Regions from separate parts of the Stenotrophomonas sp. JC08 genome, predicted to be linked through region 2. Evidence: predicted binding sites of a transcription regulator. Region 2 holds the regulator's gene; the other holds the start of a gene.
The links. Region 2 encodes FliA, which starts transcription of late flagellar genes. Its sites were predicted from a motif close to TAAAGTTTNNCNNNCNNNGGCCGATAA; they were not measured.
Positions count from the first base shown of each region.

Region 1 (7,803 bases), 1.3 Mb from region 2:
CCACGCGCTGGAACCTGCGCATCGACTGGGGCGGCGATCTGGATGACGAGGAGTTCACCGACGGGCTGGATGTGCCGGCGCTGATGGGCATCGCCTACGACAAGCTGCGCGAGCACGGCTATTCGCTGTGGAACTGGAGCACCGATGGCGATGCCTACGCCGGCTGGATCGCGCTCAGCCGTGATGACGAGGCGATGCTGGCGCTGTGCTCGCTGCTGGGGGTGGAAGTACGGCCGGGCAGCGACCCGTTCTAAACGAATTCTGCAGGAGCGGCGTCAGCCGCGACCCCGTGCTCCAGCGGATCATCGGCACGCCGATTGCTTCCCTGATCTCGGCTTTCGCGGCATCAGCCGCTTCTGCAATCCGCCGGCGGGTCAGGGCTGGTACTGCGCCCGCGCGTTGGCAATGACCTGGCGCAGCAGGGCGCGGTCGGTATGCCGAGAAATCGCCTTTGCGCCCAACGCGACGGCCTGGGCATGCAGGGAGGCCGGTACGTCGTAATGCGCGCCGCTGGGACGGTTCTGGAACGCCCGTCGCGGGATCCCGAGCCGCTGCGCCAGCGCATGCAGCTCGGGCAGGGTGTCGGCCATCAGATGCGCCCAGCGCTCGCCGCGCCACGGGTGGACCGCATCGTCGATATAGACCGTCACGAGCGTGCCGTGGCTCAGGCCTTGGGCGCGGTGTCGCTGCTGGCGTCGGCGGCCGGCACTTCCGTTTCCGCAGCGGTTGCGGTGTCGTCAGCGGCGGTTGCGTCCGCGTCCTCGGCGGCGGTTTCCGCGTCGTCGCCCTCGAACTCGGCGACCAGGGCGGCCAGATACTCGTCGGCGGTCTTGCCCTCTTCGGCGGCCAGGTCGTCGATCATCTGCTGCAGGGCTTGGGAGTATTCCAGGGTGACCTTGCGGCCTTCCTTCTCCTGCACGTTGGCCAGGTGCTTGAGCATGGCCAGCATCGGCACCGGGTTGTCGGCGTTGCCCATGGTCTGGCCGCCGATGGCCAGCAGCCACTCGTTGCCCTGCAGGCCGATGGCGGCCACCACCTGGCCTTCTTCATTGACCAGCACGGCGTGGTTCTGCACCGGCTGCTGGGCGTTCAGGCGGGCGAACGGACGGCGCGGGGCCTGCTTCTTGCGCTTGTCGCGCTTGGCTTTGGAAAGCTTGGACATGGGCTTCGGAATAGAAGGAAAACGGGGCCCATTGTAGGCCTCAGTCGGCAACCGTGACCGGGTCGCCGCCACTCGCGGCCGCTGCGGCGGGGGCTGCCGGGGCCGGCAGTGGCAGGGTGCCGGTTTCGTTCAGGGCCGCGGCTTCGGCCTCGCTGGTCATCACCACGATGCTGATGCGGCGGTTGATCGGGTTCTGCGGGTTGGCCTTGTCGAACAGCACCGAGGAGGACAGCCCGACCACGCGCGCGACCTTGGCCTCGTCCATGCCCGCTTCCAGCAGCGTACGCCGCGCCGCATTGGCGCGGTCGGCGCTCAGCTCCCAGTTGCTGTAGCCCAACCGGGTGGAATAGGCGGTGGTGTCGGTGTGGCCGGTCAGGCTGATGCGGTTGGGCACCTGGCTGATGAAGTGCGACAGTTCCTGCAGGATCGCCTGCGTGTACGGCATCAGCCGTGCGCTGCCGAGGTCGAACATCGGCCGGTTCTGCTGGTCCACGATCTGGATGCGCAGGCCTTCGGGAGTGATGTCCAGCAGCAGCTGGTCCTTGAACGGCTCCAGCGCCTGGCTCTGGCTGATGGCTTCCTGCAGTTCCTGCTTCAACGCTTCCAGCCGCTGTTTCTCGCGCTTGCGTTCCTGTACCGGGGTCGGCACGGCTTCCTGCTGGTTCTGGAACGGGTCGTTGCTGTTGCCGCGCGATACATCGGTGGCGCCGCCGAGCTTGATCATCGAGGTGCTGGCGCCGCCCGGACCGGCCATGCCCGGTGCCGGCGTGGCGCTGCTGCCGGACAGCGGGCTGGGATTGCGGAAGTATTCGGAAATGGCCGCGCGCTCGGGTTTGCTGGTGGCGGCCATCAGCCACAGCACCAGGAAGAAGGCCATCATCGCGGTGACGAAGTCGGCGTAGGCCACCTTCCACGCACCGCCGTGGTGGCCGGCGCGTTTGACCTTCCTGACCCGGCGGATCACCACCGTGGGTTTGCTTTCGCTCATCGCGCGCGCCTTACTTGACCGACTTCAGGTGCTGCTCGAACTCGCTGAAGCCCGGGCGCAGCGCCGAGGGCACCGTCTTGCGGGCGAACTCCAGCGCGATCTTCGGGTTGTGGCCGCGCAGGCAGGACAGCAGCGCGGTCTTGACCGATTCGTAGATGCGCGCGTCCTGCTCGGCGCGCGCTTCCACCGCTGCCGCCAGCGGGCCGACGAAACCGTAGCCGAGCAGGATGCCGAGGAAGGTGCCCACCAGCGCGCCGGCGACGTGGCCGCCGACTTCCTGGATGTCGCCGCCGATCGAACCCATGGTGATGACGATGCCCAGCACCGCGGCAACGATGCCGAAACCGGGCAGGCCGTCGGCGACCTTGTTCAGCACGTGCGCCGGTGCCAGCACTTCCTCGTGGTGCTTCTCCAGCTCCAGTTCCAGCAGCGCTTCCAGCTCGTGCGGCTCGATGTTGGAGCCGATCATCAGCCGCAGGCAGTCGGTGATGAAGTCCATCAGGTGCTGATCGGCCTGGATCTTCGGGTAGCTGGCGAACACCGGGCTGTCGGCCGGATTCTCCACATGCTCCTCCAGCGCCATGAAACCTTCCTTGCGCGCCTTGTTGAGCAGCTCGTAGAGCAGGCTCAGCACGTCCAGATAGTCCTGGCGCCGGTACTGCGGGCCCTTGAACGTGCCCACGACCGCGGCCAGGGTCTGTTTGACCAGCTTGAGCGGCGTGCCGACCAGGAACGCGCCCAGCGCCGCGCCGCCGATGATCACCAGCTCATAGGGCTGCCACAGCGCCCCCAGGCGCCCGTGCGCCCCGACATAACCGCCGAGCACGGCAACGATGACAACCAGCAGGCCGACGAGAATGAGCATGGGAGCAGACGCGGGAAGGGGATGTCCCGTTGTCGGCCGCCCGCGTGGAATCTGTAGCCGCAGCGCACGCCGGCGAAACCGGCAGCCCCCGGATCGGGGATCTGCCGGCAATTGCCTTGAGGTCGGCGGCTTGCCCGGCGCCTGCCCGCTGCCGTCCCGCGGTGCTGGACCCTGGCCCGGCCAGGACGCCTCCCGGCTATGCCGCCGGCTGCGCCTCGGCGCCGCCACGCTGCAGCGGATCCGGGTAGGGCTGGCCGTTCTCCACGAAATCCAGCGACACCGAGTTCAGGCAATGCCGGTCGAAGGTCGGCGGCGGGCCGTCGGGAAAGACGTGGCCCAGATGGCTGTCGCAGCGGGCGCAGACGACCTCGGTGCGCACCATGCCGTGGCTGGTGTCGCGGATCCCGCGCACATGCGCCGGATCGAACGGGGCGAAGAAGCTGGGCCAGCCGGTACCGGAGTCGAACTTGGTACTGGAGCGGTACAGCGGCAGCCCGCACAGCCGGCAGCAGTAGACGCCCTCGCGCTTGTTGTCGAGGAACACGCCGCAGAACGGTACCTCGGTGCCGTGCTGCAACAGCACGCGTGCCTCGTCCGCCCCCAGGCCGGCGATGAGGTTGGCGCGCTGCAGCGCATCGGGAGGCGTGAGGTCGAAGGCGGACATGGGCGATCTCCGGTGAACGGATGCCCATGGTAGGCCGCCGCGGAAGTGCGACCAACCGGTGGTGTTCATGTCGTTGTTGGCCGGGTGCAGGCATGCTGGCGGTGTCATCGCTGGAGATCGCCATGAAACGGATGTTGCCCGCCATCCTGCTGCCGGCACTGCTGGTGCTGTTGTCACCGACGACGGCACAGGCGCAGCTCAAGCCTGCGGCCGCGCCTACCGCGACCCGCGCGGTGCGCTTGCCGCCACCTTCCCGCTCCCATGCCGATGACAACAGCCAGGCGGCGGCCAATGCGCGGCTGCAGGAGCGCCTGCGGCAACCGGCACTGCACAGCGAGCCGGCTGCCAGGCCCAAGCCGCTGTCAAAGCCGCAGGCCCGCCCGGTGTATGACGGCAAGGGGCGGGCGCTGCAGGGCATGCAGCAGGCTGGTCCGGACCGGGTGCTGGATACCCGCACCGGGCGCTACCACCGCACCGTACCCAGCGGAGATGGCCAGCGCATCGTCGATTGAATGCGCGGCGTGGCTGGTGTGCGCAGGCAGGCGCACGGACTTCCGGCGTCTGCCGCGTCTATTCGCCGATCGGCAGGCTCAGGGTCTCCTTGACCTCTTCCATCACGATGTAGCTCTTGGATTCACGCACATGCGGCAGGGTCAGCAGGGTGCTGCCGAGCAGCTTGCGGTAGGACGCCATCTCGTTGATGCGGGCCTTGAGCAGGTAGTCGAAATCGCCGGAGACGAGGTGGCATTCCAGCACGTTGGGCAGCTTCAGCGCGGCGCGGCGAAACTCCTCGAAGATGTCGCCGGATTTGTAGGCCAGGCTGATTTCCACGAACACCAGCAGGCCGGCCTTCACCAGTGACGGCTCCAGCCGCGCGTAGTAGCCGGTGATCACACCTTCGCGCTCCAGCCGGCGCACCCGCTCGGTGCACGGCGTGGTCGACAGGCCGACGCGTTCGCCCAGTTCGGTGAAGGAAATGCGCCCCTCCTGCTGCAGGATGCGCAGGATGTTGCGGTCGATCTTGTCCAGTTCGCGGCTGCGGGGAGGCATGGCACTCTGGTTTGCGGGATTGTTTCGAGAGATTACCCCGCAGGTGATCCATAAGACAGAAAAAACAACTGCCATGTGCCGAATATACTTCGTGGATTACAGGGTCTGCCGCGTAGATGGCAGGAAATGATCGGGTCAGGAGAGAGAGATGCGTGTTCTGGTGCTTGGCAGCGGTGTGATCGGCACGACCAGTGCCTGGTATCTGCGGCAGGCCGGCTTTGACGTCACCGTGGTGGACCGCCAGCCGGGCCCGTCACTGGAAACCAGTTTTGCCAATGCCGGCCAGCTGTCGTTCGGCTACACCTCGCCGTGGGCCGCGCCGGGCATACCGTTCAAGGCGATCAAGTGGCTGTTCGAGGAACATGCGCCGCTGGCGATCCGCCCGACCGCCGATCTCAACCAGTACCGCTGGATGCTGCAGATGCTGCGCAACTGCACCTCGGCCCGTTACGCGGTGAACAAGGCGCGCATGGTGCGCATGTCCGATTACAGCCGCGACTGCATCAACGCGCTGCGCGCTGAAACCGGCATCGATTACGAAGGCCGTCTGCTGGGCACCACCCAGTTGTTCCGCACCCAGCAGCAGCTCGATGCCGCCGCGCAGGATATCGAGGTGCTGCGCGAATACGGCGTGCCGTATGAAGTGCTGGACCGCCAGGGCATCGCCCGGGTCGAACCGGCGCTGGCCGGCAAGACCGACATGCTGGTCGGCGCGCTGCGCCTGCCTGAGGACCAGACCGGCGACTGCGAGCTGTTCACCCGCAAGCTGGCCGCGCTGGCCGCCGCCAGCGGTGTCGAATTCCGCTACGGGCACAGCATCGATGCGATCCAGCGTGATGGCGACCGCATCACCGGGGTGCGCATCAACGGCCAGCTGGAAACCGCCGACCATTACGTGCTGGCCCTGGGCAGCTACTCGACGCCGCTGCTGGCGCCGCTGGGCCTGCACCTGCCGGTGTATCCGCTGAAGGGCTATTCGCTGACGCTGCCGATCACCGACGCGGCGATGGCGCCGACCTCGACAATCCTGGACGAGAGCTACAAGATCGCCGTCACCCGTTTCCAGGACCGCATCCGCGTCGGCGGCATGGCCGAGATCGCCGGTTTCGACCTGTCGCTGGACCCGCGCCGGCGCGCCACGCTGGAGAAGGTGGTCAACGATCTGTATCCGCAAGGCGGCGACCTGTCGCGTGCCGAGTTCTGGACCGGCCTACGCCCGGCCACCCCGGACGGCACCCCGGTGATCGGCGCAACCCCGTATCGCAACCTGTTCCTCAACACCGGCCACGGCACCTTGGGCTGGACCATGGCCGCCGGCTCCGGCCGCTATCTGGCCGACCTGATCAGCGGCAAGCAACCGCAGATCAGCAGCGAAGGCCTGGACATCTTCCGCTACCGCAAGGGACGCCACTGATGCGCCCGGCACAGGCACTGATCGACCTGCAGGCGCTGCGCCACAACTACCGGCTGGCCAGGCAGCTGGGTGGCGGCAAGGCGCTGGCGATCATCAAGGCCGATGCCTATGGCCATGGTGCGGTGGCCTGCGCGCGCGCGCTGCAGGATGAGGCCGATGGCTTCGGCGTGGCCTGCATCGAGGAGGCGCTGGAACTGCGCGCGGCCGGCATCCGTGGGCCGATCCTGCTGATGGAGGGCTTCTTCGACGCCACCGAACTGCCGCTGATCGTCGAGCACGATTTGTGGACGGTGGTGTCCTCGCGCTGGCAGCTGGAAGCGGTGGAGGCGTTCAGGACCGACGCCACGCTGCGCATCTGGCTGAAGCTGGACAGCGGCATGCACCGGCTTGGGCTGTCGCCGGAGGAATTCCGCGACGCGTATGCGCGCCTGGACGCGTTGCCGAATGTCGGCCCGCTGGTATTGATGAGCCATCTGGCGCGGGCCGATGAACTGGACAGCAACCGCACCCGTGAACAGCTGGAGGTGTTCAATCGCGCCATCGACGGCCTGGCCGGCGAAACCAGCCTGTGCAACTCGCCGGCGCTGCTGGGCTGGCCGGACGTGCGCAGCGACTGGGTGCGCCCGGGTCTGATGCTGTACGGCGCCGACCCGCTGTATCCGCAGCCGAGCCCGCACGCGGCGCAGCTGCGCCCGGTGATGACCCTGCAGTCGCGGGTGATCGCGGTGCGCGAACTGGCCGCCGGCGAGCCGCTCGGCTATGGCGCGCGCTTCATCGCCGAACGGCCGACCCGTGTCGGCGTGGTGGCGATGGGCTATGCCGATGGTTACCCGCAGTTCGCCCCGAACGGCACGCCGGTGCTGATCGACGGCGTGCCCGGCCAGCTGATCGGCCGGGTGTCGATGGACATGCTGACCGTGGACCTCACCGCGCATCCGCAGGCCGGCCACGGCAGCATCGTGCAGCTGTGGGGCAACGCGCCGACGATTTCCGAGCTGGCGCCGCGCTGCAATACCAGTGCCTACCGGCTGCCGTGCAGCCTCAAGCGCACCCCGCGTGTGTATCTGTCCGAATAAGCGCTGGCGTGCAGGAACAGGAAGGGCCGCATTGCGGCCCTTTCCTTTTACATCTGCGATCGGGGATTACAGCCCGGCGGTGTTGCGATCGGCGCGCAGTTCGCGGCGCAGCCAGTCATCGAGCAGCTGCTTCTCATAGCGCAGCGGGTCGGTATCGGACGGACGCGGATTGCCATACAGATAGCCGCTGTCCACCAGCTTGCGCTCGCCCTGGTCGATGACCTGGCCGTCGGCGCCGGTGAGGGTGAACTGCAGGCTGATCCGCGGCGGATAGATGTCGCGCATGAAGCGCACATCGTCCAGTCGCGGGCCGCGCCACGGCTCGTAATCGCCGGCACGCTTGATGTCGGTGATGGTCACCGCCAGTGTCTGTCCCGCCGGCAGCCGCTTGTCGGCCTGCTTGCGCAGGTGTTCGGCCAGCTTCACTACCCAGTTGCCGCGTTCGGCCTCCCAGCGGTTGCGGCTCTGGCGCAGTTCGGAGAACTCGCCCGGGTCGGTCCATTGCACCTGCACCGGACCTTCAGCAGGCAGCGCGCGCGGAGCGTCGGCCGCGGTGACGGTCCGAGGGCCGGCCCAGGCGGCAC
Region 1 covers NZ_CP197473.1:299,498-307,300, forward strand. The annotation lists gene ACSBPQ_RS01255 (DUF6630 family protein) at 1-254, shown strand, start outside; gene ACSBPQ_RS01260 (DUF4031 domain-containing protein) at 375-650, opposite strand; gene ACSBPQ_RS01265 (hypothetical protein) at 665-1,162, opposite strand; gene motB (flagellar motor protein MotB) at 1,203-2,150, opposite strand; gene motA (flagellar motor stator protein MotA) at 2,161-3,015, opposite strand; gene msrB (peptide-methionine (R)-S-oxide reductase MsrB) at 3,212-3,679, opposite strand; gene ACSBPQ_RS01285 (classical arabinogalactan protein 4) at 3,802-4,191, shown strand; gene ACSBPQ_RS01290 (winged helix-turn-helix transcriptional regulator) at 4,250-4,729, opposite strand; gene ACSBPQ_RS01295 (D-amino acid dehydrogenase) at 4,878-6,143, shown strand; gene alr (alanine racemase) at 6,143-7,219, shown strand; gene ACSBPQ_RS01305 (DUF3016 domain-containing protein) at 7,286-7,803, opposite strand, start outside.
Region 1: the regulator FliA is predicted to act here: its motif matches at 3,045-3,071, upstream of motA (flagellar motor stator protein MotA).

Region 2 (7,803 bases):
ACGCCTGAAAAAACCGCAGCAACGAAGGACGCAGGAGCTACCACCGCCATGTTCAACAGCAACAGCCACCCATCGCCTTCGTCGCAACCGCATTCAAATTCCCGGTACCACAGCATGAAAATCAAACGTTTCGTCGCCGCCGACATGCGCACCGCCATGAACCTGGTCCGCAAGGAACACGGTCCGGACGCGGTGATCCTGTCCAACCGGCGGATCGAGGAAGGTGTCGAGATCGTGGCGGCGGCCAACTACGACGAAGCCGCTGTGCAACGCGCCCTGGAAGCCAGCCGCCCGGCCCCGGCGAAGCCGGCCAAGCCACGCAGCGCCGCCGAAGCGATCATGGCCGCCGTCACCCGGCGCAAGACTGCCGAGCCGGAAGCCGTCATTCCCACCGCTTCCGCCGTGGCCGCGCTGGCCCGCTCGGCGGTGGGCGCCACCGGCCGTTCCCTGGACAGCAGCGCCGACCTGCTGCCGCGGCACAGCCGCTTTGCCGCAATGCTGCAGCCGCAGCCGCCATCGCCACCACAGCCGCGCGCCGATACCCCAGCGGCAGCGCAACAGACCTTCGCCACCCTGCCTCCTGCCGACGATGCGCCGGTGGTGCCGGCCTTCCTCGCCCCCGGTACTGCCCGCCCGGCGGCGGCACTCGCCGAGATTCCGGCACCACCGCCGGCAACCGCGACGGCGGGCGTGGGCACCCGCGCCAATTTCATGATCGACGACACCCCGGCAGACATTGCGTCGATCACCCGGGACGCAATGCCGACGCCGCCGCCGGCGCCGACGTTGCCGCCACTGCCGGTCGCCGCAGAACCGCAGCCGGCAGTCGCCGCAGTCGCGGCCACCGAACCGGCGCCGGTGCCGTCGCTGGTCGCCGTCGACAGCACGCCACGCGATGACACCCAGATGCTGGAGCTGCGCCGCGAAGTGGCCGACATGCGCCAGCTGATCGAGCGCGAGATGAGCCGTTTCACCGATGAGCGCCTGCGCGGCAGCGCGGTGCGTGCCAACGCGCTGGATCTGATGGAGGAATACGGCTTCGACGCCGGCCTGGCGCGTGATGTGGTGATGCAGATTCCGCTGGGCACTGATCCGGCCCGTGCCCGTGGGCTGATGCTGGGGCTGATCTCGCGCAAGCTGCCGATCGCCCCGATCGATCCGATCGAGACCGGCGGCGTCATCGCCCTGGTCGGCCCCACCGGCGCCGGCAAGACCACCACCATCGCCAAGCTGGCCTCGCGTTTCGCCGAAGCCCATGCCGCCCGCGACGTGGCGCTGGTCACCACCGACACCCAGCGCATCGGCGCCCGCGAGCAGCTGTACGGTTTCGGCCGCCAGCTCGGCATTGCCGTGCACGAGGCCAACAGCGGCACCAACCTCAACCAGCTGCTGGAACGGCTGGCCGACTACAAGCTGGTGCTGATCGACACCGCCGGGCTGGGCCAGCGCGACCGTGCCCTCGCCGCGCAGCTGCAGTGGCTGCGTGCCGCCGGCCAGATCCGCACCCTGCTGGTGCTTCCGGCCAACACCAGCTTCCAGGACATGGATGAAGTGGTGCGCCGCTTCGGTGCCGCCAATCCGCAGGGGCTGGTGCTGACCAAGCTCGATGAGACCGGCCGCTTCGGTTCGGCACTGTCGGTGGCGGTCGATCACAGCCTGCCGATCACCTGGGTGACGGACGGCCAGGACGTTCCGGAGGACCTGCACCGCGCCTCTGCGGCCAATCTCGTACTTCGCCTTGAAGATTTGCGCCGCGCGGCCGATATGCCCTGCAACATGGAGTTCAACAATGCCGTCGCGTGAGTACGCCCAACTGACCAACACCTTCCCGCTGTCGGCCACCCGCCGCCAGCCGGCCGGCCCGGTGCGCACCATCGCGGTCACCGGTGGCAAGGGCGGCGTCGGCAAGACCAACATCTCGGCCAACATGGCCGTGGCGCTGGCCGGGATGGGCAAGCGCACGCTGCTGCTGGACGCCGATCTGGGCCTGGCCAACATCGACGTGATCCTCGGCCTCAAGCCCACGCACACCCTGGCCGACCTGGTCGCCGGGCGCTGCACGCTGGAGGAGCTGATCCTGGAAGGCCCGAACGGGGTGCTGGTGGTGCCGGCCGCGTCCGGTCGCCGGCACATGGCCGAACTGCAGCCGGCCGAACACGTCGGCCTGGTCAACGTGTTCTCCGAGCTGGAACGCGACCTGGACGTGATGATCATCGACACCGCCGCCGGCATCACCGACAGCGTGCTGACCTTCTGCCAGGCCGCGCAGGACACCGTGGTGGTGGTCTGCGACGAACCGGCCTCGATCACCGACGCCTACGCGCTGATCAAGGTGCTCTCGCGCGAACGTGGCGTGGACCGCGTGCAGGTGGTGGCCAACATGGCGCGCGATGCCAACGAAGGCCGCGTGCTGTACGAGAAGCTGGTGCGCGTGTGCGACAAGTTCCTCGCCGACGTGTCGCTGAACTACCTGGGCTGCGTGCCACAGGACGACTGGCTGCGGCTGTCGGTCCAGCGCCAGCAGCCGGTGATGAAGGCCTACCCGTCCTCGCCGGCCGCGCTGGCGATCCAGGAGATCGCCCGTCGCACCGCCCGCTGGGAAGCACCGACCGAGGCCCGTGGCGGCGTGGAGTTCTTCCTGGAGCGCATCATCCAGCGCGGGGTGCCTGCATGAACGCCGCCGCCCAGTACCGCGAAGTGCAGCGTGCCAGCAGCAACGACTGCATCACCCGGCATGCCGACCTGGTGCGCCGCATCGCCCATCACCTGGCCGCGCGCCTGCCGGCCAGCGTCGAGGTCGACGACCTGATCCAGGCCGGCATGATGGGCCTGCTGGAAGCCTCGCGCAGCTATGACGCCGATCAGGGCGCCTCGTTCGAGACCTACGCCTCGATCCGCATCCGCGGCTCGATGATCGACGAGATCCGCCGCGGCGACTGGGTGCCACGCTCGGTGCACCGCCGCGCCCGTGAAGCCGCCAACACCATCCGCCGCATCGAGCAGGCCAGTGGCCGCGCCGCCAGCGCCACCGAAGTGGCCGAAGCGATGGAGCTGCCGCTGGACGAATACATGCGGCTGGTCGAGGACGCCTCGCGCGGCCAGGTACTGAGCCTGGAGTCGCGCATCGAGGACCAGGGCGAACTGGATACCCCGACCACCGGCGGCCCGACCCCGCTGCAGGTGCTTGAACGCAGCCAGTTCGGCGCCGAGCTGGGCAAGGCCATCGCCCAGCTGCCCGAACGCGAACAGCTGGTGCTGTCGCTGTACTACGAGCAGGAATTGAACCTGAAGGAAATTGGCGCAGTGCTGGGCGTGAGCGAGTCGCGGGTCTGCCAGATCCACGGCCAGGCGGCGCTGCGCCTGCGCAGCCGGTTGAAAACATTCGAGGCGGCCGATGCCGGCCTCGAGGAATCATGAAGAGGAAAGCCCTTTGAACAAGAACATGCGCATCCTGATCGTCGACGACTTCTCGACCATGCGCCGCATCGTCAAGAACCTGCTCGGCGACCTGGGCTTCACCAATACCGCCGAGGCCGAGGACGGGCATGCCGCGCTGTCGCTGCTGCAGAGCCAGCCGTTCGATTTCATCGTCACCGACTGGAACATGCCGGTGATGACCGGCATCGAGCTGCTCAGGGCGGTGCGCGCCGATCCCAAGCTCAAGACCCTGCCGGTGCTGATGGTGACCGCCGAGGCCAAGCGCGAGCAGATCATCGAAGCCGCACAGGCCGGCGTGAACGGCTACATCATCAAGCCGTTCACCGCGCAGACGCTGGAAGAGAAGCTCGGCAAGATCTTTGAACGCCTGGCGGCGAGCGCCTGATGGTCACGCCCCCCGATACCGCAGGCGACCGCAATGCGCTGATCCAGCATCTGCAGGAGGCGCTGGGCGCGCTGGAAAGCGGCGACGAGGCCGGCTGGCGCCAGGAAATCGACGCGCTGGCCGCGCTGCGCACGCAGCCGATGATGGCCGGACTGGGCCGGCTGGCACGCGAGCTCGGCCAGGCGCTGGGCGACCTGCCCACCGTGCCCAGCGATGCCGGCGAGCTGGATGATGCCTGCGCGCGCCTGGACCACGTCGTGGAGATGACCGAGAAGGCCACCCACCGCACGCTGGACCTGGCCGAACAGTGCCGCGAGCTGGTCACCGGCCTGCGCGAAAGCCGCCTGCCGGCAGTCGAGCACGAACAGGCGCTGGAGCAGATCCGCCGCAACCTCACCGAGATCGCCCTGACCCAGAGCTACCAGGACCTTACCGGCCAGATCATCCGCCGCGTGGTCAGCATCGTCCGTCGCGTACACGAGGGCTTCGGCGCGCTGGGACTGCCGCAGCCGGAAGAAGAAGCACCGGGCAACACACTGGCCGGCCCTGCCGTGGGCGGACTGGACCGTCACGCCGTTTCCCAGCACGACGCCGACGATCTGCTTTCCGATTTGGGGCTGTAAGCGCATGAGTGCCTTTGCCGACGACATCGCCGCCGACTTCATCCTTGAAGCCCAGGAAATCCTCGACCGCCTCGGCGAACAGCTGGTCACGCTGGAGCAGGCGCCACAGGACGCCGAGCAGCTCAACCTGGTGTTCCGCGGTTTCCATACGCTCAAGGGCGGCGCCGGCTTCCTGTCGATCACACCGATGGTCGAGCTGTGCCATGTCGCCGAAGAAACACTGGGGCTGGCGCGCTCGGGCAAGGCCGAGTTGCTGGCCCACCATTTCGACGCCGCCCAGCAATCACTGGACTGGCTGCAGTCCATGCTCGACGCCGTGGCCGCCGGCACCGAGCCGGTGCACGCCCCGGCCAGCCTGATCGCCCAGTTCGATATCGGTGCTGCACCCGCCCCAGCTCCGGTCAAGGCCGTGGCAACGGTCGCCGCCGGGAACGACAGCGACCTGATCAGCGAGGACGAATTCGAGGCCCTGCTTGATGCGCTGCACGGCAGCACCGCACCCGGTGCCACGCTGGCGGCGAAGGCCGATGAAGAGCTGATCAGCGAAGACGAGTTCGAAGCCCTGCTCGACCAGCTGCACGGGGGTGCCGCGCCCGGTGCGCAACCGCTGGCCACCGTCACTGCCCCGGCTCCCCCGCCGCGACCGGTCCCGGTCCCTGCCCCGGCGCCGAAACCCACCGCGCCGCCCAAGTCAGCCGCCAAAGCGGTGGAACCGGAGCAGACGGTGCGCGTGGACACCAAGCGGCTGGATGCCATCGTCAACCTGATCGGCGAACTGGTGCTGTCCCGCAACCGCCTCAAGACGCTGCGCACGCGGTTGAAGGACGAGGAGCTGGACCGCGCCGTTTCCACCCTGGATATCGCCACCGCGCGGTTGCAATCGGCGGTCATGCGTACCCGCATGCAGCCGGTCGGCAAAGTGTTCTCGCGCTTTCCCAAGGTCGCCCGCGACGTCGCCCGCGCGATGGACAAGGAAGTCGATCTGGAACTGGTCGGCGCCGACACCGAGCTGGATCGCAACCTGGTCGAGGCGCTGGCCGACCCGCTGGTGCATCTGGTGCGCAACGCCATCGACCACGGTGTGGAAGCCCCCGACCTGCGCGAAGCGCAAGGCAAGCCGCGCATGGGCCACGTCCGCCTGTCCGCCCAGCAGGAAGGCGACTACGTCTCCATCGAGATCCAGGACGATGGCGCCGGCATCGACCCCGAACGCCTGCGCGCCAAGGCCCGCGAGAAGGGGCTGATCGACCCGGAAGCCGCCGCACGCCTGAGCAGCGAGGAATGCCTGCACCTGGTGTTCCTACCGGGATTTTCGACCAAACAGCAGGTCACCGACATCTCCGGTCGCGGCGTCGGCATGGACGTTGTGCAGTCGCGCATCCGCGAGCTCAGCGGCCAGATCCAGATCCAGTCCGAACTCGGCCGTGGCAGCCGCTTCCTGATCCGCGTGCCGCTGACCCTGGCGATCCTGCCGACCCTACTGGTGCAGGCCGGTCAGGATGTCTACGCGCTGCCGCTGGCGAGGGTGATGGAGGTGCTGCATGCACCGGCCACCTCGCTGGGCTGGTTCGACGGTCGCGCGGTACTGGACCGCAAGTCGCACACGCTGGCGCTGGTGGACCTGCGCCAGTGGCTGGCCGTGCCGCCAACCCCGTCCCCGCTGCTGACCATCGTCGTGCTGCAGGTCGGTGAAGCCCGCTTCGGACTGGTCGTGGACCAGGTGCGCGGCCGCGAGGAAGTGGTGATCAAGCCGCTGCCCAAGGCGCTGCGCGGATTGCGTGGCTATGCCGGCGCGACCCTGATCGGCGACGGCCGCATGGCACTGATTCTCGACGTCGATGGCCTGCGCAACCCGCAGGACTGACGCGCTTCCGTTCAAGTAGCCCCACTCCAAGCCGATACCTTATAAATGGACAGACTCAGCATCATCGGACTCTTTCTCGCCCTGGCCTCGCTGGTGGGCGGCAGCATCCTGAAAGGTGCCGGGCTGTCGTCACTGTGGTCGCCGGCGGCGTTCGTGATCGTGATCGTCGGCACCACGGCGGCGATCCTGTTGCACACCTCGCCGGCAATTTTCAAACATGCCTTCAAGATCGTGCGCTGGGTGGTGTTCCCGCCGGAAAGCGACCGCCCGGCGCTGATCCAGCAGATCGTGGACTGGAGCAATATCGCCCGTCGCCAGGGCCTGCTGGGGCTGGAGTCGCAGGTGGAACTGCAGGACGACCCGTTCGTGCGCAAGGGCCTGCAGCTGGTGGTCGACGGCGTGGAGCCGGAAACCATCCGCCACATGCTGGAAATCGAACTGGGCAGCCAGGAGCACCACGACCTTGCCGCCACCAAGGTGTTCGAGGGCATGGGCATCTATGCACCGACGCTGGGCATCATCGGTGCGGTGCTGGGGCTGATCGCGGTGATGAAGAACCTGGCCGATCCGAGCATGCTCGGCCATGGCATCGCCGCCGCGTTCACCGCCACCATCTACGGTATCGCCTCGGCCAACCTGCTGTTCCTGCCGATCGCCGCCAAGCTCAAGAACGTCATCGCGCACAACAGCCGCGAGCGCGAGATGGTCATCGAAGGCCTGATCGCCATTGCCCAGGGCGAGAACCCGCGCAATATCGAAACCAGCCTGGCCGGCTTTGTGAGCTGAGCCATGGCCCGTCGCAAACCCCAGGAAGAGCACGGCAACCACGAGGCCTGGGCGATTCCCTATGCCGACCTGATGACCTTGCTGCTGGCGTTTTTCGTGGTGATGTATGCCATCTCCTCGGTCAACGAAGGCAAGTACCGGGTGATGGCCGACGCCCTGACCACCGCTTTCGGCGGCGCGCCGCGTGCCGTCAGCCAGGTGCAGGTGGGCAACATGCAGATCCAGGGCGGCGGCCATGACACCCCGACGGTGATCCGCTCGCCGAGCATGGCCGGTGGCCCGATGAACGACCCCACCCGCTTGCCGGCGATGGCCTCGCAGATGCGCATGCCGGTGTCGCTGCGCGACCAGGCGCAGCTGCAGCGTGCCGAGCGCCAGCTGGGCCGTATCGCCGACCAGCTCAGCAGCGCGCTGGCGCCGCTGCTGAAGCAGGGCGTGATCACCGTGCGCCGCACCGAGCTGTGGATCGAAGTGGAGATCAACAGCGACATCCTGTTTGGCACCGGCTCGGCGGCGCTGGGCCATGACGCCCGCGACACCCTGGGCAAACTGGCCGATGTGCTGCTGGCCGCACCCAACGGCGTGCGCGTGGAAGGTCATACCGACAATCTGCCGATCGCCACCGCGCAATTCCCCTCCAACTGGGAGCTGTCCGCCGCCCGCGCCGCCAGCGTGGTGCACCTGTTCGCCGACCACGGCGTGCAACC
Region 2 covers NZ_CP197473.1:1,561,784-1,569,586, reverse strand. The annotation lists gene ACSBPQ_RS07165 (AAA family ATPase) at 115-1,803, shown strand; gene ACSBPQ_RS07160 (MinD/ParA family ATP-binding protein) at 1,790-2,674, shown strand; gene ACSBPQ_RS07155 (RNA polymerase sigma factor FliA) at 2,671-3,417, shown strand; gene cheY (chemotaxis response regulator CheY) at 3,431-3,823, shown strand; gene ACSBPQ_RS07145 (protein phosphatase CheZ) at 3,823-4,446, shown strand; gene ACSBPQ_RS07140 (chemotaxis protein CheA) at 4,451-6,310, shown strand; gene ACSBPQ_RS07135 (flagellar motor protein) at 6,356-7,096, shown strand; gene motD (flagellar motor protein MotD) at 7,100-7,803, shown strand, end outside.